3 regions of the Klebsiella planticola genome follow, and region 2 is predicted to be linked to each of the others. Evidence: predicted binding sites of a transcription regulator. Region 2 holds the regulator's gene; each other region holds the start of a gene.
The links. Region 2 encodes sigma-54, which starts transcription at its own class of promoters, with help from an activator protein. Its sites were predicted from a motif close to GTTGGCACANNTTTCGCTNT; they were not measured.
Positions count from the first base shown of each region.

Region 1 (4,909 bases), 590 kb from region 2:
AGGCCGCGGCCGCCAGCGCAGTCTGGCGCAGCTCCGGATTTTTAGTTTTCCAGGCTACCGCCAGCGATGAGCCGCCCAGCGACAGGTTGGCGCCGATTTCTGACGGCATCACCATCCCTTCTTTACCGGTTTCCGCAATGGTCTGAATAATGGTCGGGGTGAAAACGCGGTGCATCCCGGTCATCACCAGCAGCGGCCACAGGGCGCCCATAATAGCCACCGACAGCCAGCCCAGATAGCTATGAATGGTGTACACCAGCGCGGAGATGGCGCTGCCGATCCAGATCCCGAGCGGCCCTATCAGCAGGATCGCCAGCGGAGCGGCGATCAGCACGATCAGCATCGGCTTGAGGAAGTTTTTCGTCACCGCCGGAGTAATGCGATCGACCCAGCGTTCGATATATGACAGGCACCAGGTCATCACCAGCGCCGGAATGACGGTATAGGTGTATTTCACCGCCGTCACCGGAATAAAGGCGAACTCGACGTGCTCACCCTGGGCCGCTTTTGCCATCAGCTCAATAAAGCTCGGATGGACCAGCACCCCGGCAATGGCAATCGCCAGCGACATATTGGTTTTGAATTTTACCGCCGCAGAGGCGGCGACCATCAGCGGCAGGAAGAAAAAGGCGCCGTCGCCGATAACGGTCAAAATGGTCAGCGTGGGCGAACCTTTAGGCAGGACGCCGCTCATCTCGAGGATCATCGCCAGCAGTTTGACCATCGATCCGCCGATGATGGCAGGGATCAGCGGTGACATGGTGCCGATCAGCGCATCGAGGATCCCGGCGCCGATACGTTTTAACGTCAGCGGCGGTTTTCCCTGAGGTTCCGCGGGGCGCATATTGTCCGGCAGCAGGTTGACCACTTCGCGAAACGCCTGCGATACCGTATTGCCGATGATCACCTGACACTGATTGTCGCTGCGCACCACGCCAAGCACGCCTTTCAGGCTTTTGAGCGCGGCGCTGTCCACCCGCGCATCATCTTTGACCACAAAACGCAGACGGGTCATACAGTGGGTGACTGCCGTGATGTTATCCGCCCCGCCTGTTGCCGTCAGAATTTGCTTTGCCAGGGCTGCGTAATTTTTAGACATCGGATTTTATCCTGTTTAATCAATAGGGTACTGGCTGGTTATCGCACCTGAGGATCGTGCGCTATCAGGGATATGTAGGAAACCGGTTCCACAAAATCATGATGAGTTTCATTTGTTCTAACAAGATCTAAAAAAATCATTTTTAATTTTTGTGATTTTGATCGCTATGTGAAATGAAAAAGAATCTGCGCTGCGCGCGAGTCAAAGCTGTAAAACGGCGAGGCGTGCAGTACACTGCGGGCATCTTTTGCAACAGGAAGAACAACATGGCAACGATGCTGGAGGTGGCGAAACGCGCGGGAGTATCGAAGGCGACCGTTTCCCGGGTACTGTCGGGCAACGGCTATGTCAGCCAGGAAACGAAAGATCGCGTATTTCAGGCCGTAGCGGAAAGCGGCTACCGGCCCAATCTGCTGGCGCGTAATCTGGCTACCAAAAAGAGCCAGACGCTGGGGCTGGTGGTAACCAACACCCTTTATCACGGGGTCTATTTTAGCGAGTTGTTGTTTCACGTTGCGCGGATGACGGAAGACAAGGGACGGCAGCTGATTCTGGCCGACGGCAAGCACAGCGCGGAAGAAGAGCGCGAGGCGATCCAGTACCTGCTCGACCTGCGCTGCGATGCCATTATCATCTATCCGCGTTTTCTCAGCGTTGATGAAATGGATGAAATCGTAGAAAACCAGCCGCAGCCGATTATGGTGCTCAACCGCCGACTGCGGCGCAACGCCAGCCACTGCGTCTGGTCCGATCAAAAAGCCTCGGCGTTTACGGCGGTCGAAAAACTGATTGCCCACGGCCATCGTGATATCGCGTTTATCACCGGCTCGCTGGATTCGCCTACCGGGATTGAACGCCTTTCCGGCTATAAAGATGCGCTGACGAAACACGGGATTTCGCTGCATAATGACCTGATCGTTGAGGGCAAATGGACCCCGGAAAGCGGCGCTGCTGGCGTAGAGACGCTGCGTCAGCGCGATGCCCGTTACAGTGCGCTGGTGGCGAGCAATGACGACATGGCAATTGGCGCGATGAAGCAGCTACATCAGCAGGGCGTGCGGATTCCGCAACAGGTCTCGGTCATCGGCTTCGATGATATCGTGCTGGCGCCGTATATGGTTCCGGCGCTCTCCAGCGTCAAGATACCGGTGACGGAGATGATCAAGGAGAGCATTAACCGACTGATCTTTATGCTCGACGGCGGTGATTTAAAATATCAGCAAACCTTCCCCGGCGAGCTGCTTGAACGTGACTCTATTGCCCCGGGACCGTTCGCCTGACGTCGTCATCTGTCATCGTCAGATGTGACGATGACAGAATCTGTTCCCCGCCTATATGTGATTCATTTCCTTTATTATCAGTGCGATAAAAGTTGGAACGTATTATGCATACTCCGCCGCGTAACCTTCTTACTGCTGGAGAAATGGATGAACCGTTTCATTATTGCCGACGCGAGCAAATGCATCGGCTGCCGCACCTGTGAAGTGGCCTGCGTGGTCTCTCATCAGGAAAATCAGGACTGCGCCGCGCTGACGCCAAAATCCTTCTTACCGCGTATCCATGTGATCAAAGGCGTCAACGTCTCGACGGCGACCGCCTGCCGCCAATGTGAAGACGCGCCGTGCGCCAACGTCTGTCCGAACGGCGCGATCGCCAGGGATAAAGGCTTTATTCACGTGATGCAGGAGCGCTGCATCGGCTGCAAAACCTGCGTGGTGGCCTGTCCGTACGGCGCGATGGAGGTGGTGGTGCGTCCGGTGATTCGTCATAGCGGTGCCGGGCTGAACGTGATGGCGGAAAAAGCGGAAGCCAATAAATGCGATCTTTGCCATCACCGGGAGGAGGGCCCCGCCTGTATAGAGGCCTGCCCGACGCATGCGCTGATTTGCGTGGACCGCAATAAGCTTGAGCAGATGAATATCGAAAAACGTCGTCGTACGGCGCTGGCCTGGTAAGGCGGCACGATGAACGGGGTGCAGATTCGCATTCGCGGTAAAGTACAGGGGGTGGGCTTCCGCCCCTTTGTCTGGCAGCTGGCGCAGCAGTCAGCTCGCTGCGGCGACGTATGTAACGACGGTGACGGCGTACTGGTGCGCCTGCTGGGCGATGAGGCGGCGTTTCTCGCCGCGCTGACCCGCCGCTGCCCGCCGCTGGCGCGTATCGACAGCGTGGAAACCCGGCCGTTTCACTGGCGTACGCCGCCGCAGGATTTCGCCATCCGCGAAAGCGGCGGCGGAAGTATGCGTACCCAGATTGTGCCCGATGCGGCCACCTGCCCGGCGTGCCTGGCGGAGATGAACAATCCGCAGGAGCGCCGCTATCGCTACCCGTTTATTAACTGTACTCACTGTGGGCCGCGTTTCACCATTATTCGCGCGATGCCCTATGACCGCCCCTTTACCTCGATGGCTCCTTTTCCACTCTGTCCGCGCTGCGAGGCCGAGTACCGCCACCCTGGCGACCGACGTTTTCATGCTCAGCCGGTAGCCTGCGCCGACTGCGGCCCGCGTCTGGAGTGGCGCGCGCAAGGCGAGTCGCTGGTCGGAGAAGCGGCATTGCAGGCGGCGATTCATCAGCTACAGGCCGGGCAGATTGTCGCCATCAAGGGCGTGGGCGGTTTTCATCTGGTGTGCGATGCCGGCAATCCGCGCGCGGTGGCGGCGTTACGCGCACGCAAACATCGTCCGGCAAAGCCGCTGGCGGTGATGCTGCCGGCGGCGGATAGCCTGGCGGAAGCGGCGCAGGCGTTACTGACTTCACCCGCGGCGCCCATCGTATTGATAGAGAAATCGCAGGTCGATGGCCTGTGTGACGACATTGCGCCAGCGCTGAATGAAGTGGGGGTGATGCTGCCATCTAATCCGTTGCAGCATCTGGTTTTGCAGGCGTTGGCGCGCCCTCTGGTGATGACCTCCGGCAACCTGAGCGGGCGGCCGCCGGCGATCGCCAACGCCGATGCGCTGCGCGATTTGGCCGGGATTGCCGATGGCTTTCTGCTGCACAATCGCGACATCGTGCAGCGGATGGACGACTCGGTGATGCGGCAAAGTGGTGAAATGCTACGGCGTTCGCGGGGCTATGTGCCTGACGCAATGCCGTTACCGCCGGGGTTTCACGACGTGCCGCCGCTGCTGTGCCTCGGCGCCGATATGAAAAATACCTTTTGTCTGGCGCGCGGAGAGCAGGCGGTAGTGAGTCAGCACTTCGGCGACCTCGGCGATGAAGGCGTAGAACAGCAGTGGCATCAGGCGCGGCGTCTGATGCAGGCGGTTTATGGCTTTACCCCCAGTCTGGTGGTCAGCGATGCGCATCCGGGCTACCGTTCGACGCAGTGGGCGGCCTCGTTGGCGCTGCCGGTAGAGCGCGTCCTGCATCACCATGCTCATGCCGCCGCCTGCCTGGCGGAACACGGCTGGCCGCTGGATGGCGGCGATGTGATTGCCGTGGTCCTCGACGGTATCGGCATGGGGGAAAACGGCGCGCTGTGGGGCGGCGAGTGCCTGCGGGTGAATTACCGGCAGTGCGAACGCCTGGGCGGACTGCCGGCGGTGGCGCTCCCCGGCGGCGATCTGGCGGCTCGTCAACCGTGGCGTAATTTGCTGGCCCACTGCCTGGCCTACGTTGATGACTGGCAAAACGATGCGCAAACCGCGGCGCTGCGCCAGCATAACTGGCCGCTGCTGGCGCGGGCTATTGAGCGGGGAATGAATGCGCCGAAGGCGTCATCCTGCGGGCGCCTGTTCGATGCGGTGGCCTGCGCGCTGGGCTGCGCGCCGGATAGCCTGAGCTATGAGGGGGAGGCGGCCTGCC
Region 1 is NZ_CP026047.1:581,027-585,935, reverse strand. Features, by position in the region: gene ascF (PTS cellobiose/arbutin/salicin transporter subunit IIBC) at 1-1,099, opposite strand, end outside; gene MC50_RS02750 (LacI family DNA-binding transcriptional regulator) at 1,366-2,379, shown strand; gene hydN (electron transport protein HydN) at 2,527-3,054, shown strand; gene hypF (carbamoyltransferase HypF) at 3,064-4,909, shown strand, end outside.
Region 1: hydN (electron transport protein HydN) is a predicted target of sigma-54. The motif match lies at 2,471-2,490, and genes of this name have one in related genera.

Region 2 (4,909 bases):
TGTGGTGCTGACCGGCAACGCACACCTGGATCAGCTCGACAGCAACATTCAGGGCGACAAAATCACCTATCTGGTGAAAGAGCAGAAAATGCAGGCGTTCAGCAATAAAGGCGGACGCGTGACGACGGTTCTGGTTCCTTCGCAGCTGCAAGACAAAAGCACCAACCAGCAAAAGAAGGGTAACTAATTCGTTATGGCAACATTAACCGCAAAGAATCTCGCCAAGGCGTATAAAGGCCGCCGCGTGGTGGAAGATGTCAGTCTGACCGTCAACTCTGGCGAGATCGTTGGCCTCCTCGGGCCGAACGGCGCCGGTAAAACCACGACCTTCTACATGGTAGTCGGCATTGTACCGCGCGACGCTGGCAACATTATCATCGACGATGAAGATATCAGCCTGCTGCCGCTGCATGCCCGCGCGCGTCGGGGTATCGGCTATCTGCCGCAGGAAGCCTCCATTTTCCGCCGCCTGAGCGTGTACGATAATTTAATGGCGGTGTTGCAGATTCGTGACGATCTCAGCAGCGAGCAGCGTGAAGACCGCGCGAAAGAGCTGATGGAAGAATTTCACATCGAGCATCTGCGCGACAGCCTCGGTCAGGCGCTGTCCGGCGGTGAACGCCGCCGCGTTGAAATCGCCCGCGCGCTGGCCGCTAATCCGAAATTCATTCTGCTGGATGAGCCTTTTGCCGGGGTTGACCCCATTTCCGTTATTGATATCAAACGCATCATCGAGCATCTGCGCGACAGTGGTCTTGGCGTGCTGATCACCGACCATAACGTCAGGGAGACGCTGGCCGTCTGCGAACGCGCCTATATCGTCAGCCAGGGTCATCTGATCGCCCACGGCACCCCGCAGCAAATCCTTGAAGACGAGCAGGTTAAGCGCGTGTATCTTGGGGAAGACTTCAGACTCTGATAGGGTAGAGGTTACAGACGTTTTAGCCGGAGATATTAGCCCTGAATATGAAGCAAGGTTTGCAATTAAGGCTAAGCCAACAGCTTGCCATGACGCCACAACTGCAACAGGCTATTCGCTTGCTGCAGCTGTCCACGTTAGAACTCCAGCAAGAACTCCAGCAGGCGCTGGAGAGTAATCCGCTGCTTGAGCAAACCGATCTTCACGAAGAGGTAGAAACCAAAGAGGTCGAGGACCGCGAATCGCTGGACACCGTCGACGCTCTTGAACAAAAAGATATGCCGGAAGAGCTGCCGCTCGACGCCAGCTGGGATGAAATCTACACCGCTGGCACTCCGTCCGGAAACGGCGTTGACTACCAGGACGACGAACTGCCTGTCTATCAAGGCGAAACGACCCAAAGCCTGCAGGATTACCTGATGTGGCAGGTTGAACTGACGCCGTTTACCGACACCGACCGCGCCATCGCCACGTCGATTGTCGATGCCGTTGATGACACCGGCTATCTCACCATTCGGCTGGAAGATATTGTCGAGAGTATCGACGATGACGAAATTGGTCTCGAAGAAGTTGAAGCGGTGCTAAAGCGTATTCAGCGCTTTGACCCGGTCGGCGTCGCGGCAAAAGATCTGCGCGACTGTCTGCTGGTTCAGCTTTCCCAATATGCCAAAGAGACGCCGTGGCTGGAAGAAGCCCGACTGATCATCAGCGATCATCTCGATCTGCTCGCCAACCATGATTTCCGCTCCCTGATGCGCGTCACCCGACTGAAAGAAGAGGTGCTGAAAGAAGCCGTTAATCTCATCCAGTCCCTCGATCCGCGCCCCGGTCAGTCGATCCAGACCAGCGAACCGGAATACGTCATTCCCGACGTACTGGTACGTAAGGTCAGTGGTCGCTGGGTAGTGGAGCTTAACTCCGACAGCATCCCACGCCTGAAGATTAATCAGCATTACGCGGCCATGGGCAACAGCGCGCGCAATGATGCAGACAGCCAGTTTATCCGCAGCAACCTGCAGGAAGCTCGCTGGCTGATCAAGAGTCTGGAAAGCCGCAATGATACGCTGCTGCGCGTCAGCCGCTGCATCGTCGAACAGCAGCAGGCCTTCTTCGATCAGGGTGAAGAGTTCATGAAACCGATGGTGCTGGCGGATATTGCTCAGGCCGTCGAAATGCATGAATCCACCATTTCACGCGTTACCACCCAAAAATATCTGCACAGTCCGCGCGGTATTTTTGAGCTGAAATATTTCTTTTCCAGCCACGTGAATACGGAAGGCGGCGGCGAGGCATCGTCGACGGCCATTCGTGCGCTGGTGAAGAAGTTAATCGCCGCGGAGAATCCCGCGAAGCCGTTGAGTGACAGTAAGCTGACCACCATCCTGTCCGAACAGGGTATCATGGTGGCACGTCGTACCGTCGCTAAGTACCGAGAGTCTTTATCCATTCCGCCATCTAACCAGCGTAAACAACTGGTTTGATACAACCGATAAGGAAGACACTATGCAGCTCAACATTACAGGACACAACGTCGAGATCACCCCTGCACTGCGTGAATTCGTTAATGCGAAGTTCAGCAAGCTGGAGCAGTTTTTCGACAGGATCAATCAGGTCTATATTGTGTTAAAAGTAGAGAAGGTGACGCAAATTGCGGATGCCAATCTGCATGTCAACGGTGGCGAAATCCATGCCAGTGCGGAAGGGCAGGATATGTATGCCGCTATCGATGGACTCATCGATAAGCTGGCAAGACAGTTAACAAAACATAAAGATAAACTAAAACAACACTAATTGTCCGGGCGCCGCCCTTGCCTGCTGCCGGCTTTCATCGGCGGCAGGCGAGGGGCGCGCTCAGGTGAAATTATGATGAACAACGATTCGGCTCTACAACTGAGCAACGTCCTTAACCAGGAATGTACCCGTAGCCAGGTTCACTGCCAGAGCAAAAAGCGCGCGCTGGAAATCATCAGTGAACTGGCAGCAAAACAGTTAGGTTTGCCACCGCAGGTGGTGTTTGAGGCGATCCTTACCCGCGAGAAAATGGGCAGTACCGGGATTGGCAACGGGATTGCCATTCCGCACGGCAAACTCGAAGAGGATACGCTGCGCGCCGTCGGCGTGTTTGTCCAGCTGGAGACTCCGATCGCCTTTGATGCCATCGACAACCAGCCGGTCGATCTGCTGTTTGCGCTTCTGGTCCCGGCTGACCAGACCAAAACCCATCTGCATACGCTGTCGCTGGTCGCAAAACGACTGGCGGATAAAACGATTTGCCGCCGCCTGCGCGCGGCGCAAAGCGATGAAGAGCTGTATGAGATCATCACCGAAGCAGGAAGCAACGATGACGTATAACGGCCGTCGCCCCCTACCCTTTATCGTACTGAGGAGAAACGGTACATGGTACTGATGATCGTCAGTGGCCGCTCAGGCTCGGGGAAATCCGTCGCTCTGCGGGCGCTGGAAGATATGGGCTTCTACTGCGTAGATAACCTGCCGGTAGTGCTGTTGCCTGAGCTGGCGAGATCGCTGGCCGACAGAAACATCTCTGCCGCCGTCAGCATTGACGTGCGTAACATGCCGGAATCGCCAGAGATCTTTGAACAGGCGATGAAAAATCTGCCTGAGGCATTTTCCCCTCAGCTGCTGTTCCTTGATGCTGACCGCAATACGCTGATCCGCCGCTACAGCGACACCCGTCGTCTGCATCCGCTATCAAGCAAAAATCTGTCGCTGGAAAGCGCGATTGACGAAGAGAGCGCCCTGCTGGAGCCGCTGCGTTCCCGCGCCGACCTGATCGTCGATACTTCAGAGATGTCGGTACATGAGCTGGCGGAAATGCTCCGTACCCGTCTGCTCGGCAAGCGCGAACGTGAGCTGACCATGGTCTTTGAATCCTTTGGCTTTAAGCACGGTATCCCGATTGATGCCGATTACGTCTTTGACGTACGCTTCCTGCCAAACCCGCACTGGGATCCGAAACTGCGTCCAATGACCGGTCTGGATAAACCGGTGGCCGCCTTCCTTGACCGGCACACGGAAGTTCACAATTTTATTTACCAGACCCGCAGCTATCTTGAGCTATGGTTACCGATGCTGGAAACCAATAATCGCAGCTATCTGACGGTGGCGATTGGTTGTACCGGCGGTAAACACCGTTCGGTCTACATTGCCGAACAGCTGGCTGATTACTTCCGCTCACGCGGTAAGAACGTGCAGTCTCGCCATCGGACGCTGGAAAAACGCAAATCATGACCGTAAAGCAGATCGTTGAAATCACCAATAAGCTGGGGATGCATGCCCGCCCGGCGATGAAGTTGTTTGAGCTGATGCAGAATTATGATGCGGAAGTCCTGCTGCGCAACGACGAGGGGACGGAAGCGGAAGCCAATAGCGTCATTGCCCTGCTGATGCTCGACTCTGCCAAAGGTCGGCAAATCGAGATTGAAGCCAACGGTCCGCAGGAAGTCGAGGCGCTGGCAGCGGTTATCGCGCTGTTCAACGCCGGTTTTGACGAAGACTAAGCATTCCCGCCTCTTCCCCGGCTGTACAACGCTGACCGGGGCTATTGTTTCTGTCGTGACCTCACTTCAGCTTGTTCGCCTGCATAAATCCTTCTCCGCCTAACTGACGCATCTGACGCAGGATCCACGCCTGCCGACTGCGGACATAGCCGGACGGCGCATCGGCGCGAAAGCGAATCGGGTTGGGTAATACTGCGGCCAGGAGCGCCGCTTCAGAAGCGGTTAACTTGCTCGCAGGCTTGTGAAAGTAGCGTCGGGATGCCGCTTCGACGCCGAACGTCCCTTCCCCAAATTCCGCGATATTCAGGTAGACGGTCAGAATCCGTTTTTTACTCCATACCGTCTCAATCCCTACCGTTAACCCTGCCTCCAGCCCTTTGCGCAACCAGCTGCGGCCATCCCACAAGAACAGGTTCTTCGCCGTTTGCTGCGAGAGCGTGGAGGCGCCGCGCACGCGGTTTTCCTGACG
Region 2 is NZ_CP026047.1:1,167,925-1,172,833, forward strand. Features, by position in the region: gene lptA (lipopolysaccharide ABC transporter substrate-binding protein LptA) at 1-187, shown strand, start outside; gene lptB (LPS export ABC transporter ATP-binding protein) at 194-919, shown strand; gene rpoN (RNA polymerase factor sigma-54) at 967-2,400, shown strand; gene hpf (ribosome hibernation promoting factor) at 2,423-2,710, shown strand; gene ptsN (PTS IIA-like nitrogen regulatory protein PtsN) at 2,783-3,271, shown strand; gene rapZ (RNase adapter RapZ) at 3,317-4,171, shown strand; gene npr (PTS phosphocarrier protein NPr) at 4,168-4,440, shown strand; gene mtgA (monofunctional biosynthetic peptidoglycan transglycosylase) at 4,502-4,909, opposite strand, start outside.

Region 3 (4,909 bases), 590 kb from region 2:
AAGCGGTACTGGATATCGCCGTCGAACGCGAAGCCTGCCCGATGCATCTGGCCCCCACCTCCAGCACCGTCAACACCCTGATGCTCGGCGACGCGCTGGCAATGGCGGTCATGCAGGCCCGCGGTTTCAATGAAGAAGACTTCGCCCGTTCACACCCCGCCGGCGCCCTCGGCGCGCGGCTGCTGAACAAAGTTCACCATCTGATGCGCCGCGATGACGATGTCCCACGCGTCGACCTTGATACCCGCGTGATGGACGCGATGCTGGAGTTAAGTCGTACCGGGCTGGGTCTGGTCGCGGTCTGCGATGCGCAAAACCGCGTGCAGGGCGTCTTCACCGATGGCGACCTGCGCCGCTGGCTGGTCGGCGGCGGGACGCTCAACGATGCCGTTGCCCAGGCGATGACCCGCAACGGCGTCACCCTGCAGGCGGAAAGCCGCGCGGTCGAAGCCAAAGAGCGGCTGATGAAGCACAAAATCAGCGCCGCCCCGGTGGTCGACGAAAACGGCCTTCTGGTTGGAGCGATTAACCTGCAGAACTTCTATCAGGCCGGGATTCTTTAAGCCCCAGACGTTTCGCCAGCCGGTGCAGGTTGGCGACATCCAGCGCCAGCGCGCGGGCGGCAGCGGCCCAGTTGCGATGGTTATCCGCTAACGCGCGGGAAATCGCCTCGCGCTGGAATGCCTCAGTCGCCGCGCGCAGATTGATCGCCTGCATCGGCACCGCCGATGTCGCGGCGGGCAGTCCGGGCGCGTCGACGGCAAACTGAAAATGCGTCGGATCCAGCCGCACCTCATCGCCAGCCTGCGTCGCCCGCGCCAGCACTACCGCGCGATGAATCGCATGTTCCAGCTCGCGCACGTTGCCAGGCCACGGCCAACTGCGCAGACTTGCCCGCGTGGCGTCGCTCAGCACCACCTGCGCCAGCCCCATCCGCAAACGACACTGTTCGCAGAAATATCCAGCTAACAGCACCACGTCATCGTCACGATCGCGCAGCGCCGGCACCGAGAGCGGAAACACGCTCAGGCGATGATAGAGATCGGCGCGAAAACGGCCGGCAATCACCTCCTGGCGCAGATCGCGGTTGGTGGCCGCCAGTACCCGCACGTCAACCCTCAGGCTGCGATCGTCGCCCACGCGTTGGATATCGCCATACTGCAATACGCGCAGCAGCTTGGCCTGCAGCGCCAGCGACAGCTCGCCAATCTCATCAAGAAACAGGGTCCCGTTATCGGCCATTTCAAACTTGCCGCTGCGGTGGCTGATAGCCCCGGTAAACGCCCCTTTCACATGTCCGAACAGCTCGCTTTCGGCCACGCTCTCCGGCAGCGCCGCACAGTTCAGATAGATCAGCGGATTGGCCGCCCGCGGCGACCCCTGGTGGACCGCTTTCGCCACCAGCTCTTTGCCGGTGCCTGTTTCGCCGCTAATCAGCACGTTCAAATCCGACGCGGCGACGATATCAATCTCTTTTTTCAGCTGCTGTATCGGCGCCGACAGGCCGATAATCTCCTGGCGGTCGGGGGGCGTATAGCTCGCGCTCGCCTCCGGCAGCACGTTCTGATTTTCGAGGCGGGCAATGAGCAGCGCGTTATTCAGCGCTCCTGCCACCAGCGCGGCAATCAGCCGTAGCTCCTCATCGCTGAAGCTATCGAAACGGTCGGCGTCCATACCGTCGAGGGTCAATGCGCCTATCAGGGTTTGTCCGGCAAACAGCGGCAGCCCCACGCAGGCGTGGACCTTGAGGCTCTCCTGGCCGGGAATCAGCCCGTCATAAGGGTCGGGCAGATCGCTGTCCGCCGGGAAGCGGACGACATCCCCCGCGCGAGCAATCGCCTCCAGCCGCGGGTGCCCGGCCAGCGCAAAGCGTCGCCCCAGCACATCCTGCGCCAGTCCGTCGATAGCCAGCGGCACAAACTGATGAGCGTCGTAGCGCAGCAGCGCCGAGGCATCGCATCCCAGCACCTGCCGCAGGGTGGCTATCAGACGCGAGAATCGATCGGCGTGACCAATATCGCTTTGTAAATCAATGGCGATTTTCGCCAGTACCTCTACGGAAAAGCTCATTGCAGCCTCATTGTCGTTTTGACAGTGATTATTGTCATAACGACTATTTTAACCATTGTCATTTTGACAGCAATCAGTTTAAGCAAAAACACATAATATATTTAAAATCAATCAATTAAAAAGTTGGCACGTAACTTGATATAAGCAATTCATCTTATTTGAACACGCTGAATTAATTGAGGTTGCTATGTCTATTCTGGTTAAAAATAATATTCATTGGGTTGGCCAACGTGACTGGGAAGTGCGTGATTTTCACGGCACCGAATACAAAACGCTGCGCGGCAGCAGCTATAACAGCTATCTCATCCGTGAAGAGAAAAATGTGCTGATTGATACCGTCGATCATAAATTCAGCCGCGAGTTCGTGCAGAACCTGCGCAGCGAGATCGATCTTGCCGATATTGACTACATCGTGATTAACCACGCGGAAGAAGACCATGCCGGTGCGCTAACCGAGCTGATGAACAGTATCCCGGATACTCCGATTTACTGCACCGCCAACGCCATTGACTCCATAACCGGCCATCACCATCACCCGGAGTGGAACTTTAACGTGGTGAAAACCGGCGACAGCCTCGACATCGGCAATGGCAAGCAGCTGATCTTCGTCGAAACGCCAATGTTGCACTGGCCGGACAGCATGATGACCTACATGACCGGCGACGCGGTACTGTTCAGCAACGACGCCTTCGGCCAACACTACTGCGACGAGCACCTGTTTAATGACGAAGTCGATCAGACCGAGCTGTTCGAACAGTGCCAGCGCTACTACGCCAATATCCTGACGCCGTTCAGCCGCCTGGTGACGCCAAAAATTACCGAGATCCTCGGCTTCAACCTGCCGGTGGATATGATCGCCACCTCCCACGGCGTGGTCTGGCGCGACAACCCGACGCAAATCGTCGAGCTGTACCTGAAATGGGCGGCGGATTATCAGGAAGATCGCATCACTCTCTTCTACGACACCATGTCCAACAACACCCGCATGATGGCCGATGCCATCGCCCAGGGAATTACCGACGTGGACCCGCGCGTAGCGGTAAAAATCTTTAACGTCGCCCGCAGCGACAAAAACGAAATTCTGACCAACGTCTTCCGCTCAAAAGGGGTGTTAGTGGGCACCTCGACCATGAATAACGTGATGATGCCGAAAATCGCCGGCCTGGTGGAGGAGATGACCGGCCTGCGTTTTCGCAATAAGCGCGCCAGCGCCTTCGGCTCTCACGGCTGGAGCGGCGGTGCGGTCGATCGCCTGTCCACCCGTTTACAGGATGCCGGTTTTGAAATGTCGCTGAGCCTGAAGGCCAAATGGCGCCCGGACCTCGACGCGCTGGAGCTGTGCCGCGAACACGGCCGTGAAATTGCCCGCCAGTGGGCGCTCTCGCCGCTGCCGGTCGCCGCAGCACAGAGCGGGCCGGAACAGGAAAACTGCGCTTGTGCCGCCGCTGCGGCAGCCGATCTCGGCCCGTCGATGCAGTGCAGCGTCTGCCAGTGGGTTTACGATCCGGCGACAGGCGAGCCGAACCAGGATGTCCAGCCGGGGACGCCGTGGAGCGAGGTCCCGGATAACTTCCTGTGCCCGGAATGCTCTCTCGGTAAAGAGGTATTTGATGTCCTGGCAACGGAGGCGGTATGAGCGATGGTATCGTGATCATCGGCTCGGGCTTTGCGGCCCGTCAACTGGTGAAAAATATTCGTAAGCAGGATACGCACATTCCGCTGACGCTGATCGCCGCCGACAGCATGGATGAGTACAACAAACCGGATCTCAGCCACGTCATCAGCCGCGGTCAGAATGCCGAGGATCTGACCCTGCAAACCGCCGGGGAGTTTGCCGAACAGTATAACCTGCGCCTGTTCCCCCACGTCCGGGTGAGCAATATCGACGCCGAGGCCAAAGTGGTCAAAAGCCAGGATCGCGAGTGGCGCTACGACAAGCTGGTGCTGGCGACCGGCGCCGCGCCGTTTATTCCGCCGGTACCCGGGCATGAGCTGATGCTGACCCTCAACAGCCAACGCGAATACGGCGCCGCGCAGAGTCAGCTCCACGATGCGCAACGCGTGCTGATCGTCGGCGGCGGCCTGATTGGCTGCGAGCTGGCGATGGACTTCTGCCGCGCCGGAAAGGCGGTGACGGTAGTCGATAACTCCGCCAGCGTGCTCTCAGCGTTGATGCCGCCGGAGGTCAGCAGCCGCCTGCAGCATCGGTTAACCGATATGGGCGTACACCTGATGCTGAAAACCCAGCTTGCAGGGCTGGAGCAAACTGCCGACGGCATTCGCGTCAGCCTCGACCGCCAGCGCAGCGTCACCGTCGATGCGGTGGTCGCCGCCGCCGGTCTACGCCCGGAAACGGCGCTGGCGCGCCATGCCGGGTTGCTGATTCGTCGTGGCGTGGTGGTGAACAGCCGGCTGCAAACCAGCGATCCGGCAATTTACGCCCTCGGCGACTGCGCGGAAATCAATGGCAGCGTCCTGCCATTTCTGCAGCCGATTTTACTGAGCGCGATGTGCCTCGCTAAAAACCTGCTGTCGCAGGCGAGCGAACTGACGCTGCCGCCGATGCTGGTGAAGGTGAAAACCCCGGATCTGCCGCTGCATCTGGCCGGAGATACGCGGCGCGAAGACCTAACATGGAATATCGTTGCCGCCAACGACGGCCTGGTGGCTAAAGGCGTGGATGCGGAAAACCAGCTGCGTGCTTTTGTGGTCAGCGAGGAGCGAATGAAGGAGGCCTTTGCATTGCTCAAACAATTGGTACGTTAAGCTGCCCGAACGGGCGTTATTCCCGGGTGGCGGCGTAAACGCCTTACCCGGGCTACAGATTCTGCGTCGGTAT
Region 3 is NZ_CP026047.1:574,190-579,098, forward strand. Features, by position in the region: gene gutQ (arabinose-5-phosphate isomerase GutQ) at 1-563, shown strand, start outside; gene norR (nitric oxide reductase transcriptional regulator NorR) at 526-2,070, opposite strand; gene norV (anaerobic nitric oxide reductase flavorubredoxin) at 2,258-3,706, shown strand; gene norW (NADH:flavorubredoxin reductase NorW) at 3,703-4,836, shown strand.
Region 3: norV (anaerobic nitric oxide reductase flavorubredoxin) is a predicted target of sigma-54. The motif match lies at 2,193-2,212, and genes of this name have one in related genera.